DNA from 2 places in the Streptomyces sp. NPDC079141 genome. Region 2 is predicted to be linked to the other one. Evidence: riboswitches for the same ligand, from Rfam matches in the RefSeq annotation. Region 2 holds a riboswitch; the other holds the start of a gene.
The links. A riboswitch is a leader RNA that binds a small molecule or an ion and turns the genes downstream of it on or off. The one in region 2 is predicted to bind S-adenosylmethionine.
Positions count from the first base shown of each region.

Region 1: linked by a shared signal. The riboswitch ahead of thrC (threonine synthase) and the one ahead of AB0Q90_RS07320 (aminotransferase class V-fold PLP-dependent enzyme) in region 2 are both predicted to bind S-adenosylmethionine.

Region 1 is NZ_JBFBLP010000005.1:149,497-158,270, reverse strand. It holds gene AB0Q90_RS17415 (FAD-dependent oxidoreductase) at 1-861, opposite strand, end outside; gene AB0Q90_RS17410 (NADH:flavin oxidoreductase) at 973-2,103, opposite strand; gene groL (chaperonin GroEL) at 2,290-3,912, opposite strand; gene AB0Q90_RS17400 (cold-shock protein) at 4,290-4,493, opposite strand; gene AB0Q90_RS17395 (MoaD/ThiS family protein) at 4,924-5,199, opposite strand; gene thrC (threonine synthase) at 5,283-6,566, opposite strand; SAM riboswitch class I at 6,585-6,723, opposite strand; gene AB0Q90_RS17385 (glucosyl-3-phosphoglycerate synthase) at 6,852-7,796, shown strand; gene AB0Q90_RS17380 (trehalose-6-phosphate synthase) at 7,859-8,774, shown strand, end outside.
Region 2 is NZ_JBFBLP010000002.1:492,137-500,910, reverse strand. It holds gene AB0Q90_RS07345 (NlpC/P60 family protein) at 95-1,129, opposite strand; gene AB0Q90_RS07340 (NYN domain-containing protein) at 1,348-2,691, opposite strand; gene AB0Q90_RS07335 (hypothetical protein) at 2,761-3,000, opposite strand; gene AB0Q90_RS07330 (rhomboid family intramembrane serine protease) at 3,156-3,890, shown strand; gene AB0Q90_RS07325 (Lrp/AsnC ligand binding domain-containing protein) at 3,887-4,168, shown strand; gene AB0Q90_RS07320 (aminotransferase class V-fold PLP-dependent enzyme) at 4,218-5,579, opposite strand; SAM riboswitch class IV at 5,733-5,849, opposite strand; gene trpD (anthranilate phosphoribosyltransferase) at 5,925-6,989, opposite strand; gene AB0Q90_RS07310 (cytochrome bc complex cytochrome b subunit) at 7,113-8,750, opposite strand; gene AB0Q90_RS07305 (Rieske 2Fe-2S domain-containing protein) at 8,747-8,774, opposite strand, start outside.

The DNA of each region.
Region 1 (8,774 bases), on a different contig from region 2:
GTGGACCGCGCCCCACGCCTGGCGGACGGCGGCGGCGTCGCCGATCGCATAGATCTCGGGGTGCGACACCGACCGCAGCCCGGCGTCCACGACGACCAGGCCCCGCGCGTCGGTCGCGATCCCGGACTCGGCGGCCAGCCGCGGCACGCGGACGCCGGTGGTCCACAGGGTGAGGCCGGAGGGCAGCAGCTCGCCGCCGGCCAGCTCGACCGCGTCGGTCAGCACCTTGGTGACGGTGGCGCCCGTGCGGACGGTCACGCCGAGCCGGGCGAGAGCGCGGTGCAGGTACGCGCGCGCCGCCTCGCCCATCATCGCGCCGGGCACGTCCCGGCTGACGAGGGTGACGGCGAGACCGGGGTGGCTCTCGGCGATCTCGGCCGCGGCCTCGATACCGGTCAGGCCGCCGCCGCACACGGTCACCGCACCGCCGGCGGCGGCCAGTTCGGGCAGCCGGGTGGCGAACTCGTGCGCGAGGCGCGGGTCGTTGAGGGTGACGGCGTACTCGTCGGCGCCGGGCACGATGCTCGTGTCGGTGGCGCTGCCGAGGGCGTAGACGAGGGTGTCGTACGACAGGACCCGTCCGGCGTCGAGGGTGACGGTCCGGGCCTCCGGCTCGATCGCGGTGGCCCACCCCTGCGCGAACTCGATGCCGGTGCCGGCCAGCAGCTCGGGGATGCGGTGGTCGGCCAGCTCCTGCCCGGCCGCGACCTGGTGCATCCGCAGCCGCTCGGTGAACCGCGCCGAGGGGTTGACCAGCGTGATCCTGGCGCCCGTCCGGCGGGTCCGGTGGGCCAGCCGGACGGCGGCCAGCATGCCGGTGTAGCCGGCGCCCAGTACGACGATGCGGTGGTCGGTGCTCATCCTGATCACTCCGAGTGCTCGTCACGATTGCGGGAACGCCCATGGGACAGACGAGCCCGCACAACCGTGACAGCACCCGGAGTGACCTGCGTCACACCACCTGCGGCAGGGTCAGCTCAGCGAGCGCAGCGACGCCACGTCGTAGTCGGCCAGGTCGTCGAAGCGGCCGGCCAGCACCTTCTCGGCCCACTGCGGGTCCTGGAGCAGGGCGCGGCCGACGGCGACGAGGTCGAACTCGTCGCGCTCCAGCCGGTCCAGGAGGTTGTCGATGTTCTGGACGGGAGCGCCCTCGCCCTGGAAGGCCCTGATGAACTCGCCGTCGAGGCCGACCGAGCCGACGGTGATCGCGGGCTTGCCGGTCAGCTTCTTCGTCCAGCCGGCGAGGTTCAGGTCGGAGCCCTCGAACTCGGGCAGCCAGTAGCGGCGGGTGGAGGCGTGGAAGGCGTCGACACCGGCCGCGGTGAGCGGGGTGAGCAGGGCCTCCAGCGCCTCGGGGCTCTCGGCGAGACGGGCGTCGAACTGGTAGGACTTCCACTGCGAGAAGCGGAAGATCACCGGGAAGGACGGGGAGACCGCCGCCCGGACCGCGGCCGCGATCTCCGCCGCGAACTTCGTACGGGCCACCAGGTCGCCGCCGTAGGCGTCGGTGCGGCGGTTGGTGCGGGACCACAGGAACTGGTCGATGAGGTAGCCGTGGGCGCCGTGCAGTTCGACGCCGTCGAAGCCGATGCGCTCGGCTGCGGCCGCGGCCTCGGCGAACGCGGCGATGACATCGTCCAGGTCGGCCTGGGTCATCTCCTTGCCGGCGCCCTCGGTGCCGTCCAGGCGGATGCCGGAGGGGCCGACCGCGGGGGCGTCCGCGAACGGCGGCTGACCGGCTTGGCGCACCATGCCGATGTGCCACAGCTGCGGCACGATCTTCCCGCCCGCGGCATGCACCGCCTCGGCGACCTTCGCCCAGCCCGCCAGCTGCTCCGCGCCGTGGAAGCGCGGCACGCGGTCGCTCTCACCGGCCGACTCGTGGCCGACGTAGGTGCCCTCGGTGACGATCAGCCCGACACCCGCGGCCGCACGGCGTGCGTAGTACGAGGCCACGTCCGCCCCCGGAACGCCGCCCGGGGAGAACTGGCGCGTCATGGGCGCCATCGCAATGCGGTTCCGGACGGTCAGGCCGTTGATGGTGGCCGGGCGGGAGAGGATGTCGGCGGCGCGGGAGGCGGCGTCGGACGCGGTGACGGTCACGTAAGAGCTCCTTAAAGGGGGTACCGGCAGGTATGTGCATGCGCATGGACCCTGCGTACGGGAGAACCGCCCCGCCCGACCCGCCATTTCCGTCCGCACTGTGACCCCGGACACGCCCGAGGGCGGCACCCCCTGTCGGAACAGGAAGTGCCGCCCTCGGTAAGGACGTTGACCGACCGGAGTCGATCAGAAGTCCATGTCACCGCCCGGCATGCCGCCCGGAGCGGCCGCGGCGGCCTTCTCCGGCTTGTCGGCGATGACGGCCTCGGTGGTGAGGAACAGCGCGGCGATCGACGCGGCGTTCTGCAGCGCGGAGCGCGTCACCTTCGCCGGGTCGATGATGCCCTCGGCGACCAGGTCGACGTACTCGCCGGTCGCGGCGTTCAGGCCGTGACCCGGGGTGAGGTTGCGGACCTTCTCCACCACGACGCCGCCCTCAAGGCCGGCGTTGACGGCGATCTGCTTCAGCGGGGCCTCAAGGGCGAGCTTGACGGCGGCAGCGCCGGTCGCCTCGTCACCCTCCAGCTCCAGCTTCTCGAAGACACCGGAGGCCTGCAGCAGGGCCACGCCACCACCGGCGACGATGCCCTCCTCGACGGCCGCCTTGGCGTTGCGCACGGCGTCCTCGATGCGGTGCTTGCGCTCCTTGAGCTCGACCTCGGTCGCGGCACCGGCCTTGATGACGGCGACGCCACCGGCGAGCTTGGCCAGGCGCTCCTGGAGCTTCTCGCGGTCGTAGTCCGAGTCGCTGTTCTCGATCTCGGCGCGGATCTGGTTCACGCGACCCGCGACCTGCTCGCTGGCGCCGGCACCGTCGACGATGGTCGTCTCGTCCTTGGTGATGACGACCTTGCGGGCCTTGCCCAGCAGGTCGAGCGTGGCGTTCTCCAGCTTGAGGCCGACCTCCTCGGAGATGACCTCGCCGCCCGTGAGGATGGCGATGTCGCCGAGCATGGCCTTGCGGCGGTCACCGAAGCCCGGGGCCTTGACGGCGACGGACTTGAAGGTGCCGCGGATCTTGTTGACGACCAGGGTCGACAGGGCCTCGCCCTCGACGTCCTCGGCGATGATCAGCAGCGGCTTGCCCGACTGCATGACCTTCTCCAGGAGCGGGAGCAGGTCCTTGACGGAACCGATCTTGGAGTTGGCGATCAGGATGTACGGGTCGTCGAGCGACGCCTCCATCCGCTCCATGTCGGTGGCGAAGTACGCCGAGATGTAGCCCTTGTCGAAGCGCATACCCTCGGTGAGCTCCAGCTCCAGACCGAAGGTCTGGGACTCCTCGACGGTGATGACGCCTTCCTTGCCGACCTTGTCCATGGCCTCGGCGATGAGCTCGCCGATCTGGGTGTCGGCGGCGGAGATGGAGGCCGTGGAGGCGATCTGCTCCTTGGTCTCGACGTCCTTCGCCTGCTCCAGCAGGGCGGCGGAGACGGCCTCGACGGCCTTCTCGATACCGCGCTTGAGGGCCATCGGGTTGGCGCCGGCGGCTACATTGCGCAGGCCTTCCTTGACCAGGGCCTGGGCGAGAACGGTCGCGGTGGTCGTACCGTCACCGGCGACGTCGTCCGTCTTCTTGGCGACTTCCTTGACCAGCTCGGCGCCGATCTTCTCGTACGGGTCCTCCAGCTCGATCTCCTTGGCGATGGACACACCATCGTTGGTGATCGTGGGGGCGCCCCACTTCTTCTCAAGGACGACGTTGCGGCCCTTGGGGCCGAGGGTGACCTTGACGGCGTCGGCGAGCTGGTTCATACCGCGCTCAAGGCCGCGCCGCGCCTCCTCGTCGAACGCGATGATCTTGGCCATGTGAAGTGGTCCCTCCAGGACTGGCGGTGAGTACCTCTATGGACCGCGCCCGCGCCCGCGACGGACGGCTCGCATGCCTTGTGGATCCTTGCCCCACCCGGCCCGCGGGCCTCACCGACCCGGTCCTTCGTTGTCACTCTCACCTTCAGAGTGCTAACGCCAATGATTAGCACTCGACCCAAGAGAGTGCAAGGCGCGCTCGCGAAGCGGGCGCTCGTTGAGGGGTGGTGGTCGGGTGACGGGCGGGTGCAAGCGGCTCTCGGGGATCGAACGGAGACAGAGCGGGACATGCCGAAGGGCTCGTACCCGCGGGGTGGGTACCCCGAGGCACGAGCCCTTCAACAGAAGACGTCGCTTGCGGTTCGTTGGTCGCGCGTTCAGGCAGTGACGCGAACCATGTCGGCCTGCGGGCCTTTCTGGCCCTGCGAGATCTCGAACTCGACCCGCTGGCCCTCTTCCAGGGTGCGGTAGCCGTCCATCTGGATCGCGCTGTAGTGGACGAAAACATCCGCACCACCGTCGACCGCGATGAAGCCGTACCCCTTCTCCGCGTTGAACCACTTGACGGTGCCCTGAGCCATGCCTAACTCCCCTATTACTGGCCCTTGCACAGATCCACACTTCGCGGATCCGGGTCAGACCTCACCCCCCACGGTTTGGGGGCGTGCGCCGGAACGCGTCGACCGCGGCTGAATGTATCTGTCCAACTGCCGTCTGCAACAGGTCAATCGGACGAGAATTCTGGACGCGCGCGGTCCGGAATGTAGTGAGAATTCGCCCGAATTCAGGGCAAGTCGGGCCCCATAAATAGCACAGAAGGCGCAAAAGACACGCACACTTTGGCTACTTCTCATCGCATGCGAAGCCGGTGCTCATATGCGTCCGGCATGCGGGGAGCCGCTGTTTCCCCAACTCTATCGCGCTCAACCATGCAGAATTGCCCCCTCCGTTTCTCTTACGGAGAGGGCAATTCGATGAACTCTTGGTGACGGCGATTACCGACGGTAAGGATCAGCCGCCGGCGACGGCCGGAATGATCGACACGCCGGCACCGTCCGGCGTCGCCGTCTCCAGGCCCTGCTCGAAGCGGACGTCGTCGTCGTTGACGTACACGTTGACGAACCGACGCAGCTTGCCCTGGTCGTCGAGCACCCGGGCGGCGATCCCGGTGTGGTTCTTCTCCAGGTCGGCGATGACCTCGGCGAGGGTGCCGCCCTCGGCGGTCACTTCGGCCTGGCCGCCGGTGTAGGTGCGCAGGATGGTGGGGATGCGAACGGAAACGCTCACGGTGGAAACCTCCGGAAGGGAAACAAACCTAGGGGCGCGGGGAACTGCGCGACCAGCCCCCACCGGCCCGCAGACGACAACAGCTACACGAGCCCGGCCTCACGGAACGACTCAAGGTTGGGACGAATCGTCGCCGTCAGACCAGTCCCGGCCACCGCATCCAACGTCTTGAGACCGTCACCCGTGTTCAGCACGACCGTCGTCAACGTCGGATCCAGCAGCCCGTTCTCGATCAGCTTCCGCGTCACACCCACGGTGACACCACCGGCGGTCTCCGCGAAGATCCCCTCGGTCCTGGCAAGGACCTTGATCGCCTCGACGATCTGCTCGTCCGTCACGTCCTCCACCGCGCCACCGGTCCGCCGGGCGATGTCCAGGACGTACGGCCCGTCCGCCGGGTTGCCGATGGCCAGCGACTTGGCGATGGTGTTCGGCTTCTGCGGGCGGACGACGTCGTGGCCCGCCTTGTACGCCACCGACACCGGCGAGCAGCCCTCCGCCTGCGCACCGAAGATCTTGTACGGCTTGTCCTCGACGAGCCCGAGCTTGATCAGCTCCTGCAGACCCTTGTCGATCTTCGTGAGCTGGGAGCCGGAGGCGATCGGCACGACGAGCTGGTCGGGCAGCTGCCAGCCGAGCTGCTCGCAGATCTCGTACGCGAGGGTCTTGGAGCCCTCCGCGTAGTACGGCCGCAGGTTGACGTTGACGAAGCCCCAGCCCTCGCCGGCCGGGTCGCCGATCAGCTCGGAGCAGAAACGGTTCACGTCGTCGTAGTTGCCCTCGATGCCGACGAGCTCACCGCCGTAGACCGCGGCCATGACGACCTTGCCCTGCTCCAGGTCGTGCGGGATGAACACGCAGGAGCGGAAGCCGGCGCGGGCGGCGGCGGCGCCGACGGCGCCGGCCAGGTTGCCGGTGGAGGAGCAGGAGAGCGTGGTGAAGCCGAAGGCGCGCGCGGCCTCCAGGGCCTGGGCGACGACGCGGTCCTTGAAGGAGTGCGTCGGGTTACCGGAGTCGTCCTTCACATACAAACCGCCGGTCACGCCGAGCTCACGGGCCAGATTGTCGGCCTTGACGAGCTTGGTCCAGCCCGGGTTGATGTTGGGCTTGTCGGCCACGTCCGCGGGGACGGGCAGCAGCGGCGCATAACGCCAGATGTTCGCGGGACCCGCTTCGATGCGCTTGCGGAGCTCTTCGGTGTCGTAGGCCGAGAAGTCGTAGGCGATCTCCAGCGGGCCGAAACACTCCTCGCATGCAAAGAGCGGTCCGAGGGGTACCCGGTGACCGCACTCGCGGCAGCTCAGGGCCGCGGCGGGACCGAGGTCGACAGTGGAGTTTCCGGTGCTTGCAACAGTCTGCACAGCCATGTGAGGCGAGGCCCTTTCTCCTCATCTTCCTCACGACGCATCTCGTCGTGAGACGGATTTGGCACCTTCCCTAGCCGGGAGCCTCGCGTGAACGAGACCGACTGGAGGGTTGCCGGGGCTTCATCGGGCCGTATCCCTCTGCCCCTCTGGATGAGCGGTATGTAGTTGTAAGCGCTAACGACCCCTGACATGCGATGGTCATCAGCGTTGCTCAAGACTGTAACCGAAGGCCAGGACAGTGAAGAGAGCCGTCCGAACCGCGAGACACGTGAGGAGCCGCAGACTGTGCTGGAAGAAGTCGAGCGCTGGCTGAGCACCCGGTCCTGGTCCGCGACCGATCGCCCGCTCCACAAGATCCTGGCCGCCAAACGCAGCACGGGCCAGTCGGTCTCCGTCGTGCTGCCCGCGCTCAACGAGGAGGAGACGGTCGGCGAGATCGTCGCCGTGATCCGTCACGACCTCATGCAGCAGGTCCCGCTCGTCGACGAGATCGTCGTCGTCGACTCCGGGTCGACCGACCGTACCTCCGAGGTCGCCGCGGCGGCCGGGGCGACGGTGGTGCACCGGGACGAGATCCTGCCCCGCATACCGGCCGTGCCGGGCAAGGGCGAGGTGCTCTGGCGCTCGCTGCTGGTCACCCGGGGCGACATCGTCTGCTTCATCGACGCCGACCTGAAGGAGTTCAAGTCGGAGTTCGTCTCGGGGATCGTGGGCCCGCTGCTCACCGAACCCGGGGTGGACCTGGTCAAGGCGATGTACGACCGTCCGCTCGGCCAGGCCGCCGGGCAGGGCGGCCGGGTCACCGAGCTGATGGCCCGCCCGCTGCTGAACATGCACTGGCCGCAGCTGGCCGGGTTCGTGCAGCCGCTGGGCGGCGAGTACGCGGCCCGTCGCACGCTGCTGGAACAGCTGCCGTTCCCGGTGGGCTACGGCGTGGAGCTGGGCATGCTGATCGACGCCCTGCACCTGGTGGGCCTGGACGCGCTGGCCCAGGTCGACGTCGGGGTCCGCAAGCACCGGCACCAGGACGGGCAGGCGCTCGGCCGGATGTCCGCCGCGATCTACCGCACGGCACAGCTGCGGCTGGCCCGCGGGCATCTCATCCGCCCCTCGCTCACCCAGTTCGAGCGCGGCGAGGACGGTTTCGAGCCACGTACGTACTCCGTGGACACGGAGGAGCGGCCGCCGATGGTGGAGATCACCGAGTACGCGTCACGCAAGGTGGCGTAGCGCACGTCTCGACGGGCGGCTCGTACGTTTGAGCGTTTACGGTGCGGGCTAGGTTGGAGCACATGGCTTCCACGCACGGTGCTGCCCAGGTGCTGGTCGCGTCGAATCGCGGCCCGGTGTCCTACGAGGTGCAGGAGGACGGATCGCTGCACGCCAAGCGGGGTGGCGGCGGACTGGTGTCGGGCCTGTCGGCCATCGGCCCGGACGCCGGCGCCCTGTGGGTGTGCTCGGCGCTGTCCGACGGTGACCGCGAGGCGGTCCGGCGCGGGGTCGGCGAGGCCGGCGTACGGATGCTGGACATCGACGCCGAGGTGCATGCCGACGCGTACAACGGCATCGCCAACTCGGTGCTGTGGTTCGTCCACCACATGCTCTACCAGACGCCGGTCGAGCCGCTGTTCGACAACGAGTTCTGGCGGCAGTGGGGGAACTACGCCCGCTACAACCGGGCCTTCGCCGAGGCGCTGGCCGAGGAGGCGGGCGACGGGGCGGCGGTCCTGGTCCAGGACTACCACCTGACGCTGGTGCCGGGCATGCTGCGCCGGCTGCGCCCGGACCTGCGGATCGCCCACTTCTCGCACACCCCGTGGGCCCCGGTGGACTACTTCCGCATGCTGCCCGACCGGGTGGCCCGCGAGGTGCTGGAGGGCATGCTCGGCGCCGACCGGCTCGGCTTCCTCACCCACCGCTGGGCGGACGCGTTCACCGCGTGCTGCACGGAGATCGCGGGCGGCCTCGGGGACACCGAGGTCGGGGTGCACGGACTGGGCGCAGACGCGGACTTCCTGCGCAAGCGGTCGCACGAGGCCGACGTCGAGGAACGGATGGCGGCGCTGCGGACGGAGATCGGGGCGGGGCCGGACGGGGAGCCGCGCAAGGCGATCGTGCGGGTGGACCGCACCGAGCTGTCCAAGAACATCGTGCGGGGCCTGCTGGCGTACCGGGAGCTGCTGACGGCGTTCCCGTGGTGGCAGGAAC
Region 2 (8,774 bases):
ACGCAGGTCATGGGCGGGGCGCGGGGTCAGTTCAGGTCGGCGGGATTCGCCCGAACGGGCGGTGCCGTGTCCTGATCTTGGAGGGTGAGGGCGATCAGATCCGGACGCCGAACTGGAACGGCATGTTGTTGATCGACTCGTAGCGGACGACCGTGCCGGTGCGCGGGGCGTGCAGGATCTGGCCGTTGCCCGCGTAGAAGCCGACGTGGTGCTGGTCGCTGTAGAAGATGACCAGGTCGCCGACCTTGAGGTCGGACTGGCTGTAGATCCGCGTGCCGGCACTGGCCTGGGCCTGCGAGGTGCGCGGGATGGAGACGCCGGCCTGGGCGAAGGCCCAGGAGGTCAGGCCCGAGCAGTCGAAGGAGGAGGGGCCGGAGGCGCCGTAGACGTAAGGCGAGCCGATCTTGCTCTGGGCAGCCTGGTAGGCGGCCATCGCGCGGCCGGAGCCGGCGGGGGCATCGCCGAGCTCGACGCGGTCGGAGGCGGAACGGCTGGCCCGCTCCTCCTCGGCGGCGAGGGCGGCCTTCTCGGCGGCGGTCAGGGTGTTGAGCAGCTTCTGCGCCTCGGCCAGCTTCGCCTGGACTTCCGTCTTGTTCTTGCCCAGTTCGGTCCGGGTGGAGGCGAGGTCCTTGAGCTTCTCGGTGGCCTCGGCCCGGTCCTGGGCGAGTTCGCGCTGCTTGTCCTGGATCTTCTTCAGCGCCTCGACCTGCTGGCTGCTCAACTGGTCGAGCGTGGAGGCCTTGTCGAGGTAGTCGTCCGGGTCGGAGGAGAGGAAGAGCTGGACGGAGGAGTCGATGGACCCCGTGCGGTACTGGGCGGCGGCCGCCAGACCTATGGAGTCACGCATCTCGTTCAGGTCTTCCTGACCGCGCGCGACGTTGTCCTGGATGGTGGAGATCTCCTTCTGGAGCTTCTCCTGCTTCTCCTTGGCGCCGTTGTACTTCTCGGTCGCGTGCTCGGCCTCTTCGTAGAGCTTGTCGACCTTGGCCTTGACCTCGTCCTTGCTCGGCTTCTCACTGGGAGCGGCGTTGGCCGCCTGCGAGCTGATGGCCACGGCGGCAGCGGCGGCGGTGGTCAGCACGGTGACACGCGCGCGGCTCGGCTGCTTGGGTCGACGGTGGGACGCCACGGAGGCGAGCTCCTTCTTCTCAGTGACCTTCCGAGCGAAGGTTCGAAGGTTCGAAGGCAGACCCTAGTGACACAGCTGTGATCAGTTCAAACCCATGGGCGATTTATCCCGGTTACCGTCCGCATTCTTTGCCATCAACCCACGTGCAGTGATGTCCACTTGACGCTACGTTGCGTGACGCTTCCGTCAATTCGGGCAATGCGTCTGTACGTTGACCTTCAGGACAGGCGCTTGAGAAGCACCGCAGAAGCCACCGGCCGGGCGCCCGCCTTGGCGACCCCGTCGGCCACCTCGCGGTCGGTCGAGGCGACGATGACCGGCCGGCCGGGCGGCTCGGCGCGCACCAGCTGACGGATCAGTTCGTCCGCCGTGACACCGGGCTTGGAGAACAGCACACGGACCCCGCGCGGCGGCGCGAGCAGCACCGGCGCGGCCAGTTCGGCGCCGTCGAAGACACACGTCACCTCGGCGCCGGTCTGCGCGGCCAGCTGCGAGAGCTGCCCGAGCAGCCTGAGGCGCTGCTTCTCCAACGGCATCTGCGGATAGCCGGTCTTGGTGACGTTGTAGCCGTCGACGACCAGATGCGCCTGGGGCAGGGCGAGCAACTGGTCGAGAATCGCGGGGTCGTTCTCGGACAGCGCCCGCGCGGCGATGTCCTTCGGCGTCATACGTCCCGGTTCGACCGCATCCACGGTCTCCGCCGGACGCACCGACACCGGCGGCAACGCCAGCTCCCGGCGCAGCCCTTGGGCGGCGTCCAGCAGGGTGTCCAGCAGCAGCCGGACCCGCATGTCCTCGACGCTGCGGCCCTCGCGCGCGGCCCGGCGGGTGGCCTCCAGAGCGGCCTCGGCCTCGCCGAGCCGCCCCTTCAGCCGCCGGGTCTCGCTCTCGGCGGCGGACACCTGCGCATGCGCCTCGGCACGCAGGGCCTCGGTCTCGACGTGCACCTTGCGCAGCGCCGCCTCACCACGCTTGACATCGCTGAGAGCGGCGCGCAGCTTGCGGTGAAGCGATTCGGCTTCCTTCTTGGCCGTCTCCAGTTCGGCGCGCAGCCGCTCGGTCTCCGCCCGGGTCAGCTCCCGGGCCAGGGCGAGTTCGCCGCGCAGCCGCTCCAGCTCGGCCCGGCTCTCCTCGTCGGCGCGCTCGGCGTCGACCCGCTGGGCCTCCTCGCCGGCCGCGGTCACGAGCTTCACCCAGCCGGTGGGCCGCAGTACGTAGGCCGCGGCCGCGACGTCCAGCGGATCCGCGGCCGGGGGCGGCGAGCCCGAGTCGAGGGCGCCGGTGAGTTCCGGCTGGGCCTCTCTCAGCTTCTCCCCGATGCGCTGCCGGAACAGCGGATCGGTCTCCAGCGCGGCAGCCATCGCGTTACCGGCGAACTTGGCCCGCCGGTTCGGAGCAAAACGGGCGTACTGCCGTAGCTGGGCCGGGAGTTCACCGACGGTCAGCCCACCGAAGCCGTCGGAGACGATCTGTACGACCCGGCGGCGCACTCCATCGGGCAGCGGACGGTCGAGCACCTCGGCGGCGCCGTCGCCCGGCCCCCCGCCTGCGGTCTCCACCATCCGTCGTCACCCCAATACCTGTGCGGATCCCCCGGCAGGGGGGATCGCCTGTGCGGGGCCCGCTCCCGATCAGGAGCCGGCGCCCGGCCTGTCCACGAGTTCCACCTGGTCCACGGCATTGCACCAGCGGCAGCGGACCGACTCGATGGTCTCACTGACCACCTCGCGCTCCTCCACGTTCGGCTCGCCGGCCAGGTCGAGGTGGACGTACTCGACGACCTTCGACGAACGCGTCACGTCGAAGCGGGTGAGGTTGCCGCAGAGGGTGCAGCGCCACCGCGTGGTGGCGGTCGGCAGGGGAACCGTCATCGCGACTGTTCTTTCCTTCCAGTGTCGGTGACTCACCGGTGTCCCCGGTGCGTGTGGCTCGTAACCCTACGGCCTGGCGGGGACTCGCCGCTCGGGCGTCCACGGCGGCGAGGCAGTCTGTTCTATTCCATCCTGTTACGTCATGCTCTGTGTTCATGATCAGCAACTGGAGCACAACGGTCGGCAGAGCGGTCCGGACGCCTTCGCCGGTGACATACGGACTGATCGCCCTGTGCTCGCTGATCTTCCTGATCGGCCCCGCCTCGGGCCTCAATCCGGTGTACGGCACCGGCGACGAACTGCTCGCCGCGCAGCGCGCCTATTTCCGCCGCTGGGGCGTGGTCCCGGCCGAACTGTTCGAAGGCTCGGCCCGCGCCGCCCTGACCCCGGCCACGGCCCTCTTCGTCCACGGCAGCTGGGTGCACCTGCTGGGCAACATGCTGTTTCTCTACGTCTTCGGCGTGCTCACCGAGGAACGGATGGGCCGCGTCCAGTTCACCCTGTTCTATCTGGGCTGCGGCTATCTCGCCCTGCTGGGCTACGCGGCCGCCAACGCCGACTCCGAGCAGTCCCTGGTCGGCGCGTCCGGCGCGATCTCCGCGGTCCTCGGGGCGTTCCTGGCGCTGTTCCCACGGGCCCGGGTGACCAGCCTGCTGCCGTTCCTGTTCTTCCTGCCGCTGCGCTTCCCGGCGTGGATCGTGCTGCCGTTCTGGGCGGCCCTGCAGTGGCTGGCGGCGGGGCGGGCGGCGAGCGGGCCGGGGGTGGCCTATCTGGCGCACCTCGTGGGCTTCGGCCTGGGCCTCTGCTTCGCCTGGGTGCGGTTCGGCCGTACGACTAGAGTGAAGGCCACCCCAGCGACGCCGGCCCCCGAGGGAGAGAACCAGCCGTGATCACCGCGATCGTCCTCATCAAGACCAGCGTGGACCGGATCCCCGAGATCGCGGAGCAGATCGCTTCGCTGGACAGCGTGAGCGAGGTCTTCTCCGTCACCGGTACCTACGACCTGATCGCGATGGTCCGGGTGAAGCAGCACGAGGACCTCGCCGAGGTCATCCCCGGCCGGATCAGCAAGATCCCCGGCGTGGAGGGCACGGACACGCACGTGGCGTTCCGGACGTACTCGCAGCACGACCTGGAGGCGGCGTTCGCGCTCGGCCTGGACAGCTAGGACACGGGATCGGGGGTGTGCGGCGACCGCCGCACACCCCCGATCCGCTTCAGACCGCCGGGACGCAACGCCCGTCCTCCGTGCGGTAGTTCCACTTCGCGCCGTCGGTGACGAGTTCGCGCACGGCGTTCACGAACCGCTCGACGTGCTCGTCCGGCGTACCCGCGCCGAAGCTGACCCGGATCGCGTTGAGGGACTTCTCGCCGGGCGCCGCCTCGGGGGCACCGCACTCACCCTGCGTCTGCGGGTCGCTGCCCAGCAGGGTGCGGACCAGCGGGTGGGCGCAGAACAGACCGTCGCGGACGCCGATGCCGTACTCGGCGGAGAGCGCGGCGGCGAAGTGGGAGCTGTTCCAGCCCTCGACGACGAAGGAGATCACGCCGACCCGCGGGGCGTCGTCGCCGAACAGGGAGAGGACACGCACCTCCGGGACCTCGGCGAGGCCCGCCCGGACCTTCTCGATCAGGTGCTGCTCACGGGCGACCAGGGTGTCGAAGCCCGCCTCCGTCAGCGCCTTGCAGGCCGACGCGATGGAGTAGACACCGATGACGTTCGGCGACCCGGCCTCGTGCCGCGCCGCGCTCTCGTGCCACTCCACGGCCACTCCCCCGTCCTCGCGCCGGGTGACCTTGCGGCTGGCGCCGCCGCCCGCGAGGTAGGGGTCGGCCGCGCGCAGCCAGTCGGCGCGGCCGGCCAGTACGCCAGAGCCGAAGGGGGCGTAGAGCTTGTGGCCGGAGAAGGCGACCCAGTCGACGTCGAGATCCTGGACGGACACCGGGTGGTGCGGGGCGAGCTGGGCGGCGTCGAGGACGATCCGGGCGCCGTGCGCATGGGCGGCGGCGGCGAGTTCCCGTACGGGCCACAGCTCGCCGGTGACGTTCGAGGCGCCGGTGACGCAGACCAGGGCCGGGCCGTAGGGGTCGCGGTCGGCGAGGGCGCGCTCCAGGGTGGCCACGGCCTGCTGCGGGGTGCGCGGGGCGTTGAGGTAGGTGACCTTCGCGTCCTGCCAGGGCAGCAGCGAGGCGTGGTGCTCGGTCTCGAAGACGAAGACCTGGCAGTCGGCAGGGAGGGCCGCGGCCAGCAGGTTCAGCGAGTCGGTGGTGGAGCGCGTGAAGATCAGCTGGTCGTCGGCGCGGCAGTCGAGAAACTCGGCGACGGTCCTGCGGGCGTTCTCGAAGAGGTCCGTGGACAGCTGGGAGAGGTATCCGGCGCCCCGGTGGACGCTGCCGTAGTACGGCGCGTAGGCCGCCACGTCGTCCCAGACCCGCTGGAGGGCGGGGGCGCTGGCGGCGTAGTCGAGGGCCGCGTAGGTGACCTCGCCGCCGGTGACGAGCGGGACCGTGACATCCCGGCCCAGAACGGCCAGGGGGGCACAAACGGACTGGTCGGCGGCAACGCTGGAGACAGACATGACGGAACTCCCGTGAGAGGGCATGCCGGCAGCAGGCAACGGCATGCGGGAAAAGCGGAGAAAAGGGGATGCGGAGGCGGGGCTCTGCGGCCCTATCGCATTCGCTTGCTCACGGAAGACTCCTCGACGACCAGGACCCCTGGTGACGCGAGGGGTCCGCGCTTGCCGTAAGCCTTTGTGGCTACGGCCTGGTCTTCACCCGGGGCACCCCGCCACGGACGGAGGGTTGCCGGACAGTCGGCCGGGGCCTCATGACTGTCACTCATGACCTGGTACAGGAACGTACGTGAAGTGATCGATGTCCCGCAACCCGTGTCCGGATCGCGGGACATCCCGGCACGGAACCTACGCGTTGCTGGCCGCCACCCAGCGCTCCAGCGTCCGCTTCGCCGCCCCCGAGTCGATGGACTCCGCGGCCCTCGCCATCCCGGCGCGGATCTGGTCCGTCAGGGGGGCCTCGGTCGGGTTCAGGGCCACCAGCGCCGCCGCCGAGTTCAGCAGCACCGCCTCGCGCACGGGGCCGGTCTCGCCGTCCAGGAGCCGCCGGGCGACCTCCGCGTTGTACGACGCGTCCGCGCCCCGCAGAGCCTCGACCGGGACCAGCTCGATGCCGACCTCCCGCGGGTCGAAGGCCTCCTCGGTGACCTTGCCGTCGCGGACGATCCACACCCGGGAGGTGGCCGTGGTCGTCAGCTCGTCGAGCCCGTCGTCGCCGCGGAACACCAGTGCGGACGAGCCGCGCTCGGCCAGCACACCGGCCATCAGCCCGGCCATACGGGTGTCGAAGCAGCCGATCGCCGAGGAGGTGACCCGGGCGGGGTTGGTCAGCGGGCCGAGGAGGTTGAACGAGGTCGGAATCCCCAGGTCCCGGCGGACCGCGCCGACGAACCGCATCGAGGGGTGGAACTTGGCCGCGAAGCAGAAGGTGATCCCGGCCTGGTCCACCACCTGCGCCACCCGCTCGGGCGACAGGTCCAGGTTGATGCCGAGCTTCTCCAGCACGTCCGACGAGCCGCTCGCCGAGGACGACGCCCGGTTGCCGTGCTTGACGACCTTCGCCCCGGTGCCCGCGATCACGATGGCCGACATGGTCGAGATGTTGACCGTCCTGGCCCGGTCGCCGCCCGTGCCGACGATGTCGACGGCCGGCCCCGGGATGTCCAGCGGCTGCGCGTGCGCGTACATCGCCTCGACGAGACCGTTGATCTCCTCGACGGTCTCTCCCTTGGCCCGCAGCGCCACCATGAAGCCGGCGATCTGGGCGTCCGTCGCCTCGCCGCTCATGAAGCGGTTCATGGCCCACGCCGTGTCGCCGGCGCTCAGGTCCCGTCCGGCGAGCAGGGCGCTGAGGACGTCGGGCCAGGAACGGCCCGCCGCGGTGTCGCCTCCAGCGGGGGTCACAGCGCTCATAAGGCCGCTCCTGGGTGTCGTAGATGACTGTGGACCCCACCCTATCCAGCCGGAAGGCATGGCAAAGGGCCCCGTCCGAAGACCGGACGGGGCCCTTTGGCCGGCGTGGCGACGCCGCAGCGATCAGTGGTGGCCGTGGCCGCTCGTGATCTCCTTGTACTCCTCGACGGTCGGCTTCGGAATCTGGGACTCCTCGCCGTAGTACGCCTCGCTGAGCTTGGCGCGCAGCTTCTGGGAGCCCTTCACCTTGCGCTCGACACCGTTCTCGTCGACCGTCGGGCCGATCTCGGCCGGCTTGTACTGCTCGTGCGCGGTGAGCGTGTGCAGCTGCTCCTGGCTGAGCGGCTCGTGCACCTCGATGAACTCACCGTGCGGCAGGCGCTTGATGATGCCCGACTCGCGGCCGTGCAGCACCTTGTCCTTGTCGCGGCGCTGGAGGCCGAGGCAGATCCGCTTGGTGACGATGAACGCGATGACGGGCGCGACGAAGAACGCGATCCGGACGAACCAGGTGATGGCGTTGATCGACAGGTGGAAGTGGGTGGCCCAGAGGTCGTTTCCACCACCGATCAGCAGCACCATGTACCAGGTGATCCAGGCGACACCGAAGGCCGTACGGGTCGGCGCGTTGCGCGGGCGGTCCAGGATGTGGTGCTCGCGCTTGTCGCCGGTGACCCAGGACTCGATGAACGGGTAGACCGCGATCGCGACCAGGACCAGCGGGAAGATCATCAGCGGGATGAACACACCCAGGACGAGCGTGTGACCCCAGAAGTTGACCTCCCAGCCCGGCATGACACGGATCAGGCCCTCGGAGAAGCCCATGTACCAGTCGGGCTGGGCGCCGGTCGACACCTGGTCCGGACGGTAGGGGCCCATGGACCAGATCGGGTTGATCGTGGCGATCGCGGAGATGACCGCGATGACACCGAAGACCAGGAAGAAGAAGCCGCCGGCCTTGGCCATGTACACCGGCAGCAGCGGCATGCCGACGACGTTGTTGTTCGTCTTGCCGGGGCCCGCGTACTGCGTGTGCTTGTGGTAGAAGACCAGGATCAGGTGGGCGACCACCAGACCGAGCATGATGCCCGGCAGCAGCAGGACGTGGACCGAGTAGAAGCGGGCCACGAAGTCGCCGCCCGGGAACTCTCCGCCGAAGAGGAAGAACGACAGGTACGTGCCGACGATCGGCACGGACAGGACCGCGCCCTCCATGAAGCGGACACCGGTGCCGGAGAGCAGGTCGTCCGGGAGCGAGTAACCGGTGAAGCCGGTGAACATGCCCAGGACGAACAGCAGGAAGCCGAACAGCCAGTTGACCTCACGCGGCTTGCGGAACGCACCCGTGAAGAACACGCGCATCATGTGCACGAACATGCCGGCGAGGAAGATCAGCGCCGCCCAGTGGTGGATCTGCCGGATCAGCAGACCACCGCGCACATCGAAGGAGATGTGCATGGTCGAGTTGAACGCCTCGGACATCAGCTGGCCCTGCAGCGGGACGTAGCTGCCGTGGTACTCCACCTCGTTCATCGACGGGTGGAAGAACAGCGTCAGGTACACACCCGTGAGGATGATGATGATGAAGCTGTAGAGGCAGACCTCGCCCAGCATGAACGACCAGTGGTCGGGGAAGATCTTGCGCATGTTGGCCTTGGCCAGGGAGTAGATCCCCAGCCGGCCGTCGGCCCAGTCGGCGACGCGCTCGCCGGCCGGTGCCTTCCCGCGAGAGCGGGACTCGGGGGTCGTCGTAGTGCTCATCCGCGCTCCCAGAAAGCAGGACCA